3 regions of the Peribacillus sp. YIM B13481 genome follow, and region 1 is predicted to be linked to each of the others. Evidence: a T-box and tRNA genes for the amino acid it is inferred to sense, from the RefSeq annotation. Region 1 holds a T-box; the other regions hold tRNA genes.

Region 1 (4,273 bases):
TCAGTTTTCTTCGCTAATGCAAGGACTCTTTAACTTTACATTTTATTCGGCGCTGAAATTCCCAATAAACTTAGCGCATCCTTTAATGCAACTGCCACGGAAAAAGCGAATGAGAGCTTCATTTGTTTCCATTCATCTTCAACTAAGATTTTCGTATGTGCATAATACTTATTGAATGCACGCGATAAATGCAAGCTGAATCTCGCGATTTGTGATGGATCGGCTTGTTCAAATGATTTTTGGACAATGATCGGGTACTGCTCAAGCAGTTGGATGACTGACCAAGCATATTCTCCTAAAGCGTCAAAATGGATAACCTGTTCTTTAAATTCACCTTTTTCCAGCAATGATGAAATACGCGCAAATGTGTACTGTACATATGGACCCGTTTCTCCCTCAAAATTCATCATTTGCTCTAATGAAAAGTCAATATCATTCATCCGATTATTTTTTAAATCATTAAAGATTACCGCTCCGACACCGACCTGTCTTGCAACCAGTTCTTTCTGTTCAAGCGCTTGATTTTTTTCTTCAATATTGCGCTTCGCCGTTTCGATTGCCTCTGCCAAAACATCCGCAAGCAGCACGACTTTCCCTTTACGTGTCGACATTTTCTTACCGTCTTTTAACATCATGCCAAATGCTACGTGCTGTAAGTCATTTGACCAATCGTACCCCATTTTTCCAATGACGTTAAAGAGTTGTTTAAAGTGCAGGGATTGTTCATTTCCTACAACATAAAATGTTTTCTTCGCCTCATACTTTTCTTTACGATACAATGCCGCGGCTAAATCACGCGTGGCATAAAGTGTCGCACCATCCGTTTTCGTAATCAAACAAGGCGGCATATCTTCCAATTGCACGACATAGGCACCTTCGGATAGGGTAAGCAGGCCTTTTTCTTTTAGTTCCTCGACAACAACATCCATTTTGTCATTGTAAAACGCTTCGCCAGCATAGGAATCAAAACGGATGCCCAATAAATCATAAATCGTATCGAATTCTTTTAGAGAGGCATCCCTGAACCATTTCCATAGTGCCAGTGCCTCCTCGTCCCCATCTTCAAGCGACTTGAAGCTAGCGCGTGCTTGTTCATTCAACGATTCATCCGTTTCAGCCATTTCATGGAACTTCACATAGATTTTCAATAATTCCTGAATCGGGGAAGCTTCGATTGCCTCCTTGTCTCCCCACAGCTTATACGCGACAATCAATTTGCCGAATTGCGTGCCCCAATCCCCTAGATGATTAATACGCACGGCATTGTAGCCATTTTTTTCAGCAATGTTAGCCAGTGCATTTCCTATGACCGTTGAGCGTAAGTGCCCCATGGAAAAAGGCTTGGCAATATTCGGGGATGAATAATCAATCACGACATTTCCCTGTACAGGCTGCTTTCCGCCATACTTATCCTTTTCACTTAATATGGTTTGCAACACAGTTTCCGTCACAATCTGTTGATTGACGAAGATGTTCAGATAACCACCCACTACGTTCACTTCTTGGATCAACTTACTGTTTAATTGTTCAGCTATTTCAGACGCAATCACTTGAGGTGACTTTTTCAACTTTTTTGCAAGAGTAAAGCATGGAAAGGCGACATCACCTAACTCCATCAATTTAGGCTTTTCCATTAATTTTTCTATTTCACTTGTTGGCATTTCATTGTTCAAAGCAGTTGAAATTAAGGCTGCAATTGGTTTATTCATCGTCATTTTTCCCTCCTAAACAAAAAAGCCCCCGTCTCTAAATAAGAGACGAGAGCATAGTTTCCCGTGGTACCACTCTAGTTGCCACAATTTGTGACCACTTTCCATTGTTAACGAGGTGACTCCCCGATGTTCTCTACTGGACGTTTCAAGAAATTTCTCCAAAGTGCGTTTCATTCATCCGTCCTGCATTAGGCTCACACCATCCCTAACTCGCTTTCCATTTCAAAATGAACTACTCTCTTTATCACAGAATTTTCAATATTATGATTTAATCCATCGTACACAATTTTAAAAAACGTGTCAACACAGGATTTCTGATCTAACCCTGTCATAAAGTCTCTATCCCAAATCCATCTAGCCAGCCGGTAACTTCATTTTATCCTTGATAGTCGAAAAGTATTTCCTTACGGTCCCAATTGTGTTGCTTTGCTGATTTGAGGGGTCAAGTGTGGTTTGACCATCGGCTAACAGGCCTAACACACCCATTTCCTGGTCATTATTATTGGAAGACTCATCCATAAGTTCAGGGGAGTATATTCGCTTGCCATCCATTACGCTGCGAATCGAGGAGGCTAACTCTTCACTCGGGTTATCCTTCAATAAATAACCACTTACATTAGCTTTTAAAGCAAGTTGAAAATAACCAGTCCTTCGAAATGTCGTTAAAATAATCACTTTGCATTCAAATGACTTTAAAGCTTCAGCTGCCTCAAGCCCGCTCTTTACAGGCATCTCCATATCCATGATACAAACATCCGGCTTTAATTGGTGCACAAGAGTAATCGCTTCTTCTCCATTACTGGCTTGCCCGGCAATTTCTATATCTTCTTCAAGATTGAGTAGAGAACTAATTGCCTCTAACAGCATTTGCTGATTCTCTGCAATGACAATTCGGATCATTTTAAGTTCTCTCCTTTATTGAGTCGTTATATGAAGAAAAGACTCCCCAAAATCCAAGGATTATTAAGGGAGTCTGGAATGATTCATGAACGTTACAATTCAGATTTCACTTGAGCGGAAACACTTTTTTTCGTTAAATGTTTTATGTCTTTAAAGCCAACAAAATTCTTGTTTTTCTCATCCCACAAGCGGAAACGGAGCGACTGTAAGCTTGTAGCAAGAGTAATCGTTGGTACGTTCTTTAAAGGCTCTGTATTATTATGTGCATTTTCCAGTTTATAGTTAGGTACCCTAGGACTTAAATGGTGAACATGATGGTAACCGATATTACCAGTAAGGAACTGCATCAGTTTTGGTAGCTTATAAAAAGAACTTCCTTCCACTGCTGCCAATACATATTCCCACTCCTCATTTTCTTCAAAATAAGAGTCCTCAAATGTGTGCTGGACGTAAAACAGCCAAATGCCCACTGAACCTGATATTAAGAAAATGGAACCTTGTACTAAAAGAAATGACTGCCAGCCTACTGCAAGGCAAAGCAATGCCACTAAACCAACGATTAATACATTCGTCAAATAGGTGTTCATTTTTTCCTTCTTTCTAGCACCTTTCCGGTTAAATCTATTTTTAAGAAGGAAAACATAAATCGGACCTATCCCAAACATTACCAATGGATTACGATAAAAACGATAGGCAAAACGAAGTCTAAGCGGCGCAGCCAAATATTCATCCACCGTAAGGGTCCAAATATCCCCTGTACCCCGCTTATCTAAATTGCCACTTGTTGCGTGATGCACAGAATGCTCATGCCCCCATTGATCAAAAGGGAATACAGTCAAAACACCCATGACTGTCCCGACTATTCTATTCGCACGGCGGCTTTTAAAAAATGAATGATGCGTACAATCATGAAAAATTATGAAAATTCTTGTCAAGAAGCCAGCAGCCAACACAGCTGGAATTAACGTTAACCAGTAAGAAACCGAAAGACTTATATATGCCAGGTACCATAAAATAATGAACGGCCCTAACGTATTGATGATCTGCCATATACTTTCTTTTGTCGTTGATTGTTCAAAAGGAGCAATTTGTTTTCTCAAGTTTTTAGTATTTTGTATGGTCATTAATCAATTGCACTTCCCTTTATTTTTTCGTTATTTCTTATTATAAAGAAATCAACCTGATTTTATTAGTACCAGGTGTCATGACTAGAAGATGACAAATGTCATGTACAAGATATTTTCGAAGGAAAACCCTACCAAAAAAAATGGAGAAAGGCAAAACCGGCTAACCCTGTTCATACGAATAGGATGGTATAGTTCCAACAAATTAATCTCCATTTGGAAGAATTTTTTTCTTATCATAGAAAGCTTAAAAACGACAAACGTATAATAAACTGTCGTAAATCTCGAGGGATTTTAGAGAGATGTTAATTATCAAAGCCACTTATGATAGGCTTAGACTACCAGTTGAAAAACTGTAAAGGGGAATTAGTTTGGATAAGGAAATGGAGAAAACAATTGTAAAATCATTTTTCACCAAAAGGCTCCAAGATAGAATTCTGTTCGAATTGTCTTCAGCCAAGAAACGCAAGGATGCCTTAAGTCGCCTTTGTCATTCTTACAGAACAACTCTTCGTGAAGAATACATCATTGAGATTC
Region 2 (4,273 bases), on a different contig from region 1:
TTGACAGTGATAGTTTCTTTAATCTTCCTAACTTATTCACGATCATTCAAAGGCCAGAGACCGTTATTAATGAAAACTATTTCATTTCCCCGTTAAAATTCAGTGAACTGGTTTCGAAATTTTATCAACCGGTTGGTTCCATTTTAATTCCCTCTTTAGTAATAAATGAGCATCATTACTCAGAGGGCGGGAAGGAAAAGAAGATACCAACGTTGAATGGCGGCTATGTTTTATCAAAACAACAATATAAAGGGTTCGTAAGTAAACAAGATTTGATCGGTTTAAAATGGGTTGAAAATAAGGCGACAGTCATGTTTTTTTCCCTGAATAAACAAAAGGTAAGCGTTGAAATCATGGACCCCAAAACAAACATCAAAGTATTGGAACAACAAAAGGAACCCTTATATGATTTAGAAGTTAAAGCAAATGGAATATTGAAACAAAATCTGGACAACTTGGATATGGAAAAAATCGAAAAAAAGGTAGAAATAAAAATCAAGCAAGATATTTTGAAGACATTGGAGACGGGGGGGGAAATCAATACAGACCTTTTTAACATAAGTGAAAAGGCATACAGATACCATGTCAATAAGTGGGATAATAAAATTATTAATTCCTTTGATAAGACTTCAATAAATAACATAAAAGTTAATATCCATCTTGAACATAGTGAAAATTACAAACGTTAGTTTATAAGTTTCAGGTTATTGCAGATGAGGGAGTTGTGTTAGACTTAACTTATCTGGAAAATTCAGCGGCTGTTGTTGATCATGATAGGCAGCGCTGAATCCGTCCGTTGGCACTGGAGAAGAAGCGTCTTTTACATATGAAGAATGACAGCAAATTCTTTCTCTGCCCCAAAAGAGCTCCCGTGCCGATAAAATGAAAAAGGGTGAAATGAAAAATGAAGACAGTAATCATTGCAACGAAAAATAAAGGGAAAGCCAAGGAGTTCGAAAGCTTATTTTCCGCTAAAGGTTATGAAGTCAAAACACTTCTCGATGTACCGGATGCCCCGGATGTGGAGGAAACAGGCACGACCTTTGAAGAAAATGCGATCCTGAAGGCAGAGGCCATTGCCCATCAGCTAGGCCACTTTGTCATCGCTGATGATTCCGGATTGATTGTAGATGCATTGGAGGGCCGTCCAGGCGTATATTCTGCGCGCTATGCTGGAGAGGCCAAGCGTGATGAAGCAAACACGGAAAAAGTCCTCCGCGAACTGGAAGGCGTGCCAAAAGAGGCTAGGACGGCGAGGTTCTATTGCGCCTTGGCACTAGCGTCGCCCAACCAGGAAACGATTACGGTATCGGGAACGATGGAAGGCTTGATCACGGAACAGCCCTCAGGAACGAATGGATTTGGTTATGATCCCATCTTTTTTGTAGAGGAACAGGGCAAAACAAACGCTGAATTGACAAAAGAGGAAAAAAACCAAATCAGCCACCGTGCCAACGCATTGAGGGCCCTAGATGAAAAACTTGATCTATTTCTAAAAAGGGAAGAAGGAATGTGACGATGAAAGTGCTAATAATGAGTGACAGTCATGGCTTAACTCATGAAATCAGCATGATTGCCGACCGTCATAAACAAGAGGTCGCCGCCATGATCCATTGCGGTGATTCAGAGTTGGAGAGAAATGACCCTCACATGTCGGAGTTTTTGGCCGTTGGCGGGAATTGCGACTATGATTCGGCATATCCGGATGATATTGTGGAGAATATCTCAGGCAAGCGTTTCTTCGTAACGCATGGACACCTCTATAACATAAATATGACCTTGATGAATTTAGCGTATAAAAGTGAAGAGGCTGAAGCGGATATTATTTGTTTTGGTCATTCCCACGCTGCAGGTTCCGAATTGATTGACGGCAAGCTCTTCATCAACCCGGGAAGCATACGCCAGCCGCGGGGACGAAAAGAGAAGACCTATGCCATTTTGGAGATTGGAAATGACCAACTTGAAATCATCTATTATGACCTTGAAGGAAAAATCGTTGAGGATCTAAGAAATGCTTATCAAATGGAATGACTTCATGTATAATGAACAGGAAGCGTTTTTCCCCGCTTCCTGGTTCTTAAAAAAAGAAAAAAACTTTTTTTTGAAAAACCGTTGACTTCCTTTTGGTATCCTACTATAATAAGAAGTGTCCTAAGGGAACAGTTAAGGTAATACATAAGTTTTACCGCAACTTATATCATAAACGTCTCAGTAGCTCAGCTGGATAGAGCAACGCCCTTCTAAGGCGTCGGTCGGGAGTTCGAATCTCTCCTGGGACACTAACTAAGCGGTTATAAAGCCCGCTACGACAACCTTCTATATCGTTTAGTGAAACGGTCAGTATAACGGTTATGTAAGAAATTACACCGTATATCGACTTACATTACTAACGATATAGGAGGTTTTTTCGTATGACCAAAAGAAAAGGTATGTTAGATGTAAATGTTGATCTAAAAAATTTATTGGTGGATTTACCTGTTTCTACTTCAACCCCGAATTAAGACCTAAACCAACAGTTGGATATCCTGCGAATCATAATGATTCTTTTTCCATTTCACAGGCTCTAGAGGTCATTACAAGGCAAATGAAGGTAAGTGGCAATAGAAGTCGCACAATTAGCGATTATGTTCTCCATGTAAAGCATTTTCAAAGTGTAACAAATGTACAATATGTAGGTGAGATTACAGCTAACAGCATTTATCAATGGTTGGACAGTATGAATGTTAGCAATCAAACCAAAATTACAATATGCTATTGCATTAGTATTATTTGATGCAGGGTTGAAGAAAGGAAAAAACAGTCATTAACTAATGACTGTTTTTTTCTGCATATTTAATTTTAATGAAAGTTCATTGTTAACACATGGTCGTATTTTACAACATTTAACAATTAAAGATTTTTTCAAAAGTTACACCTAATGTGGCTATGGTGGCGACAAAGCTAGACCAACTTGCTCGGTTCTTCCTGCAGACTGTGCTTGCTGTTGCAAAGATGGAAAGGAATCTCATAATAGAACGCACACAGGAAGGTAAAGTACTTGCGAAGCAACGTGAGATGACGGGAATAAGAAATGAACACTTATTCGTAGAGAATATGAACAAGAAGCAAAGAGCCAAGGTTAAGGAAATACTGACTGTCGGTAATCATTGCTTACTTCATTTGTCGTGAAGGAAAGAGATGAAATCAAGAAAAGACAAGCCGAGGGCAGCGCAGTAGCAAAGAAGAAAGAGTCGTCCAGCCTTAGCATGCGAAGGACTGGGAGAAGTATTACGAGCAGTAAAGTAAAAGAGATACAGCGGGGCAGGTCATGGAATCATTGGGTATGTCTCAGGCAATTCTACTACATCGAGAATTTGGTGATCTAATTGATACATAATACAATCAATGATAACTAAGCAATAGGAGGAAAACAGGAGTGTATAGATTAGATGCAGTCAATAATAGATTAGAAGAAATCCAAGAAACTACTTTCACCGAAAATGATTTGAAAGAGCGGCAACACATCGAAGAGTGGATACGTAAAAGCCCAGATGTATTAGGTGAAGACCTACTGATAATTGCCCATGAATACGATAAATTTGAAGTGAATGAACGGCTAGACCTTCTAGCGATCGATAAAGAAGGTAATTTAGTGATCATTGAAGTGAAAAGAGACGCAACGGGTAGCAATGCCGACTTCCAAGCTCTGAAATATGCTTCATATTGTGCAAGACTAAGTCCAAATGATATTCTGGAGACTTACGAAGAATATGTAAAGGTGAATTCTGCAGTAACTAATGCTAAGGATGAACTGATGGAATTTTTAGAAGTGGAGATCGAAGAGGAATTAAACAGCATCCTTAACAATAGCCAACGGATTATCATAGTTGGAAAAGATATTGATAAGAGAATTCTTTCCGTTTGCACATGGTTGTATGAGAATAGCATTGATATAAAATGTGTAACGATTAAACCTTATAAGTTGGAGGATCAGATCATCTTAGACACAAATCAAATTATTCCACCATATAAGCTTGAGGACTATTATATTAATAAGAAGACTGCAGCTAAAGAACGAAAAATTAGCATAGATCAAGATGTATCAACCTTTTTGCAGGAAATTTCAAACTTCGTAAATACGAAAACGGAATATACGGCTCGCTATGGTGGCAAAAGAGATTACTTTGTCGGACATCAGTTTTTGAACATTCCGTGGAAGTTTGTTTTTGTTTATAAGAAAGACCAAACAGCCTCCGTATTTATTGAGTCTTATAAAAAAGAGGGAACAGACTTA
Region 3 (4,273 bases), on a different contig from region 1:
AAGAACAAGGTCGGGCTTCATGGAGACAATCAGCTCCGTGTTCATTTCCATTCCGCCAACTTTTTTAATTTTTTTCGTTTCTTCCGGGTAATTATCATTGTCGGATACACCAACGACCTTTTTACCTAAACCAAGTGCAAATACCACTTCTGTATTACTTGGTATCAACGTAACGATTTTCTTCGGTTTTTGTTCTATCGTTACTTTTTCGCCCGTTGCATCTTTAATCGTAATCGGGAAAGCGTCGTGTTGAGCATGATTCGTTTGCTGCTTTTCTTTTCCTTCATCAGTAGCGCCACTGCAGCCAACCATCATGCCTGCAGTAAGCAACATCAACAATATCAAACCAAAAATCTTCTTCATTTTCATTCCCCACAATCTTTTCATTTAATTTCTTCACCTAATAATCTCGGAAGATGCACCCAAAACAAAAAGCACCTCCCGTTAAACGGAAGATGCTTGTATGGCAACAATATCATTACGGACTCTTAGGGTCTGCCACACACCTTCCCATCCGCGTAGGTTACAGGTGTACGAATCTTGGCAGGTCTCCTGGCTCATGGTCATCGTCAACGGCACCTTCCCATATCCCATACAGTGGTACACAGCCGTCAGCTCCCAAATACAGTGGCGGGACCGCGCTGGCATTTCACCAACTTCCCTTTTAAGTCATTAAGACACCAAATCGTTCATATGTATATAATTTTCACTGCCTTCATTATACACCATGTAAGAATCTATTATTATATGATTTTTCTGAACAAGTTTGAAATGCACCGTCCATCTTCAATGATTTGAAGCATTTTCTATCAGCGACGCGAACCCACCGACTGATAATCCAGGTGAAATCCGAACTCGATGCAAGGCATACATCCCTTGGTCCCTTGAAGCTCCTCCAGGTTCAGTAGTGACTGCCATCTTGTATCCAGCTTCTTCTGAAAGCCTGAGACTCTCTTCATTATAACGACCAACTGGATAGGAAAGCACTGTTGTGTCCTGTTGGAGGATACGATCGAACAGATCCTTTGACTGGACCATTTCCGCTTCTTGCTGCTCTGCCGTCATGCGGTTCAGCTCCAAATGGTTGATAGTATGGCTTTCGATCGAAATCCCATTCCCGCTCATCTCCATCATTTGTTTTTCAGTCAGGTGATGACCTTTATCGATGGACTTCCCGATCATGAAGACAGTCGCTTTCATATCATATTCTTTTAGTATATGGAAAGCGTCTGTGTAGTTATCTGTATAGCCATCATCAAAAGTAAGCCAGACACACTTTTCACTTGGCATCCGATTTTCGGTTAAAACGAGAAATGCCTCTTCAGGGGATAATGTATAGTAACCATTTTCCCGAAGCCAAGTCATTTGTAATCGGAATTCCTCTTTTGGTACCCGAAGGCCATTGCCTTCAGAAATGCTATGATACATCAATATTGGAAGCTGTACCGCGGACTCGGCCATTATCCAGTCTCTCGTATCGATTCGTTCAGTATATAATTCGTCCTCCGAATCCTGCCCAGTGTCATTCTCCGCTGCTGCAGCCACTTCAATGTTATCTTCCGTGATAGGCGCAGCCGTCTTTGTGCCTATACCCTCTAAAATCCCTTGTGAGCATGCCGGTAAAATTAAAATCCCCAGCAGCGTCACCATCCATAAAACTCTATAATTCCCCACTATCATTCTCCTAATTTTTTCTAGCATTATAGTACCAGAAAACCAGGAAATAATAAAGTATTCCATTTAATGAAGAGTAAGGAAACAGGAGAGCTGAGTGCCCCCTAAGCGTCTAGATGTTTTTTTTCATAATTATTATTGCTATTAACTTGAAAAGTTTGCCTATAAGAAATATAATAAATAAGTCGTCGACTTTTTTATATGTCCCAGTAGCTCAGCAGGATAGAGCGACAGCCTCCTAAGCTGTAGGTCGTAGGTTCGATTCCTATCTGGGACGCTAAAGTTTATAAGCCCTGTTATAATGCGGTTTCTCCGTGTTGTAGCAGGGTTTTTTTCTGTTGGCATGACCGTAAAAGCCGTAAATTGTATGTAGGATAAAAGCACTTCTGTACGTAGGAAACAGTGATATTCCATTTCACTATTATCTTTCTATGTCTGGAGGTGCTTTTTTTATGAAAAAACACGTTATTAAACAGCGTGGAACAGCGTTAAAGGAACGGAAATTGACCAGTAAGACTACGGAAAGTTTCACAATTGAATACACACTGCAAGAAGCCTTAGATATTTTTCTCCGTGCAAAAGTTGCTGAAGGTGTCCGACAGCGAACATTGGGCGAATATGTACGGCACATTAGGTACCTAACGGAATACTTATCTGTTTATCATCCGTCTTTTATGAAATGAAAAAACTAGTCGCTTTTGGGTCCATGTAACCTGCACGATGGAGCCAAGCATGAAACATAGAACCAGTTAGAAGAATCTCATTAATATCTACTCGATCAAGTTGGAGGGGATTAATGACCCTTATTGTAATTGGCTGAAGAAACAAAGGCACAAAAAAAGGAAGAGGGACTACAAAAGTCCCTCTTCCTTTCAGGCTGTCGACAAAGTCGACAGCTGTTTTTTATAAAAAGTTTAGCAACAATATATTGTGTCCTTCTTTCAAATTTACAACTAAATATGCTAATTAAAAGATAAAAAACCCCCTTTTTCTCCAACAATTCTTTTGGAAAAGGGGTTTGTCTACACTCTGAAAGGAAGAGGGACTACAAAAGTCCCTCTTCCTTTTTCACTTTATTTTTTTGAAATTTTTCTTAATAAATATAAAGCGTATATGATAGCTGGTATAGCTCCAATCATTAAAATCATGTTTATTAAACCAAATATAAAATAAGAAGGCGATACATTCATTTTAATTCAACTCCATTAAAAATTTTAGTCTCTATATGAATATTTTTGATAAACACGAGCATATTTACTATTTTTATTTAAAAGAGTAAGTTTGAGAGAACTAGTAAGACTTACATAGCCATTAGAAACGCTACCACTCAATTTATAATTTCCTACAGCATTCATATCATAACCTATTTTTTCAGCTTTTGAATCAGTAACATCACATGAAGCATCTACATTTGACCAAGTAGACCTTTTGTTCCTGCTACAGAACAATATCTCATTTTCAACCCATAATTACCAACAGAATAATGATTACCTAATTTTAAGGTAGCAACAACCACCCCTACACTTTTTAATTTAACCCAAGCAGTATACAATCTTTCTCCATAATCTTTAGGTTCATGACGCCATGGCCCCATCTTTGTAGAGGTAATTGCCAGAGCCTGTATGCTTCTTGAATTACTGTTATCAACTTCATCTGTTGAACTAAGTTCAACAGATGAACCATCGCTTAATTCTATTGTTGTAGGTCCTTCAGAATTAACATTTGATTCGTCTGATAAAGCTTTCTGCTTTACCTCCCTTTTTTGAATTCAAATTGTAGTTATCATGATATGTATCGGATAAATCTTTGAAATTGGATGGTAAATAATAATTAAAAATCTAAAATATTACCATTCTTGAACATTCAGTGAACATTAATTTTAAATGGCACTAATTATTTAAATTAAGAAGATAGCCGGCTTCGTAATGGTAATATGTAGAAGAAGGGTCAGGGGGAGCATTTTATGGAAAAGGTAAATTTCGTTGAGTTAAAGCATTTTTCAGATGAATATTCCGAAAAGCTAAATCAGTTTGAACTGCCTGAAGAACAAGGTCTATTTACTGCCTTGCCAAACAAGTTTACAGACGTAACAAAAGGGCAGCATCGTATTGTCATTTTAAGTGATGATGAACCTGTGGGTTTCTTTTTACTGCATTCAACAGATCGCGTAAAAGAATATTCGACTAACCCCAATGCCATATTGCTGACCGCATTATCAGTTGATTATAAGCAGCAGGGAAAAGGCTATGCAAAACAAGGCATGCTCCTACTGGACGAGTTTGTTAAATCAGAATTTCCTAATTGCGATGAAATTGTATTAGCTGTCAATCATAAGAACATCCCCGCACAAAAGCTGTATGTTAGGGCTGGATTTCATGATACGGGTTTGAGAAAGTTTGGAAATATCGGCGAACAATATATTATGAATTTAACCATTTAATTCATATTCATTTTTTTATTTCGATAAATATCTGCAGAAAAATAATGGATATACATTACAGCTGGTATATAATTACACTTTTTTAAAAAGAAATGTTTGAACCTGTCCCATCCGGGTATACAAATACTGTAAGACATTCTCACCAAAGGAGATGATGTG

What was found. The T-box of region 1 lies ahead of argS (arginine--tRNA ligase). A T-box ahead of a tRNA ligase gene usually reads a tRNA of that ligase, here a tRNA-Arg.
Region 2: it has a tRNA-Arg gene. The T-box ahead of argS (arginine--tRNA ligase) is inferred to sense a tRNA for this amino acid. The anticodon was not compared.
Region 3: it has a tRNA-Arg gene. The T-box ahead of argS (arginine--tRNA ligase) is inferred to sense a tRNA for this amino acid. The anticodon was not compared.

The regions. Positions count from the first base shown of each region.
Region 1 covers NZ_JBHZPE010000024.1:47,295-51,567, forward strand. Annotated here, with positions in the region: gene argS (arginine--tRNA ligase) at 36-1,715, opposite strand; T-box leader at 1,751-1,969, opposite strand; gene ACFX4X_RS14775 (response regulator) at 2,067-2,612, opposite strand; gene desA (Delta(5) desaturase DesA) at 2,705-3,736, opposite strand; gene ACFX4X_RS14785 (hypothetical protein) at 4,108-4,273, shown strand, end outside.
Region 2 covers NZ_JBHZPE010000002.1:110,780-115,052, reverse strand. Annotated here, with positions in the region: gene ACFX4X_RS02050 (Ger(x)C family spore germination protein) at 1-689, shown strand, start outside; gene ACFX4X_RS02045 (XTP/dITP diphosphatase) at 905-1,516, shown strand; gene ACFX4X_RS02040 (metallophosphoesterase family protein) at 1,519-2,031, shown strand; tRNA gene ACFX4X_RS02035 (tRNA-Arg) at 2,206-2,279, shown strand; partial or broken gene ACFX4X_RS02030 (recombinase family protein) at 2,950-3,048, shown strand; gene ACFX4X_RS02025 (hypothetical protein) at 3,416-4,273, shown strand, end outside.
Region 3 covers NZ_JBHZPE010000008.1:58,969-63,241, forward strand. Annotated here, with positions in the region: gene ACFX4X_RS07590 (ABC transporter substrate-binding protein) at 1-363, opposite strand, end outside; cobalamin riboswitch at 526-700, opposite strand; gene ACFX4X_RS07595 (polysaccharide deacetylase family protein) at 787-1,689, opposite strand; tRNA gene ACFX4X_RS07600 (tRNA-Arg) at 1,878-1,951, shown strand; gene ACFX4X_RS07605 (hypothetical protein) at 2,127-2,357, shown strand; gene ACFX4X_RS07610 (GNAT family N-acetyltransferase) at 3,638-4,114, shown strand.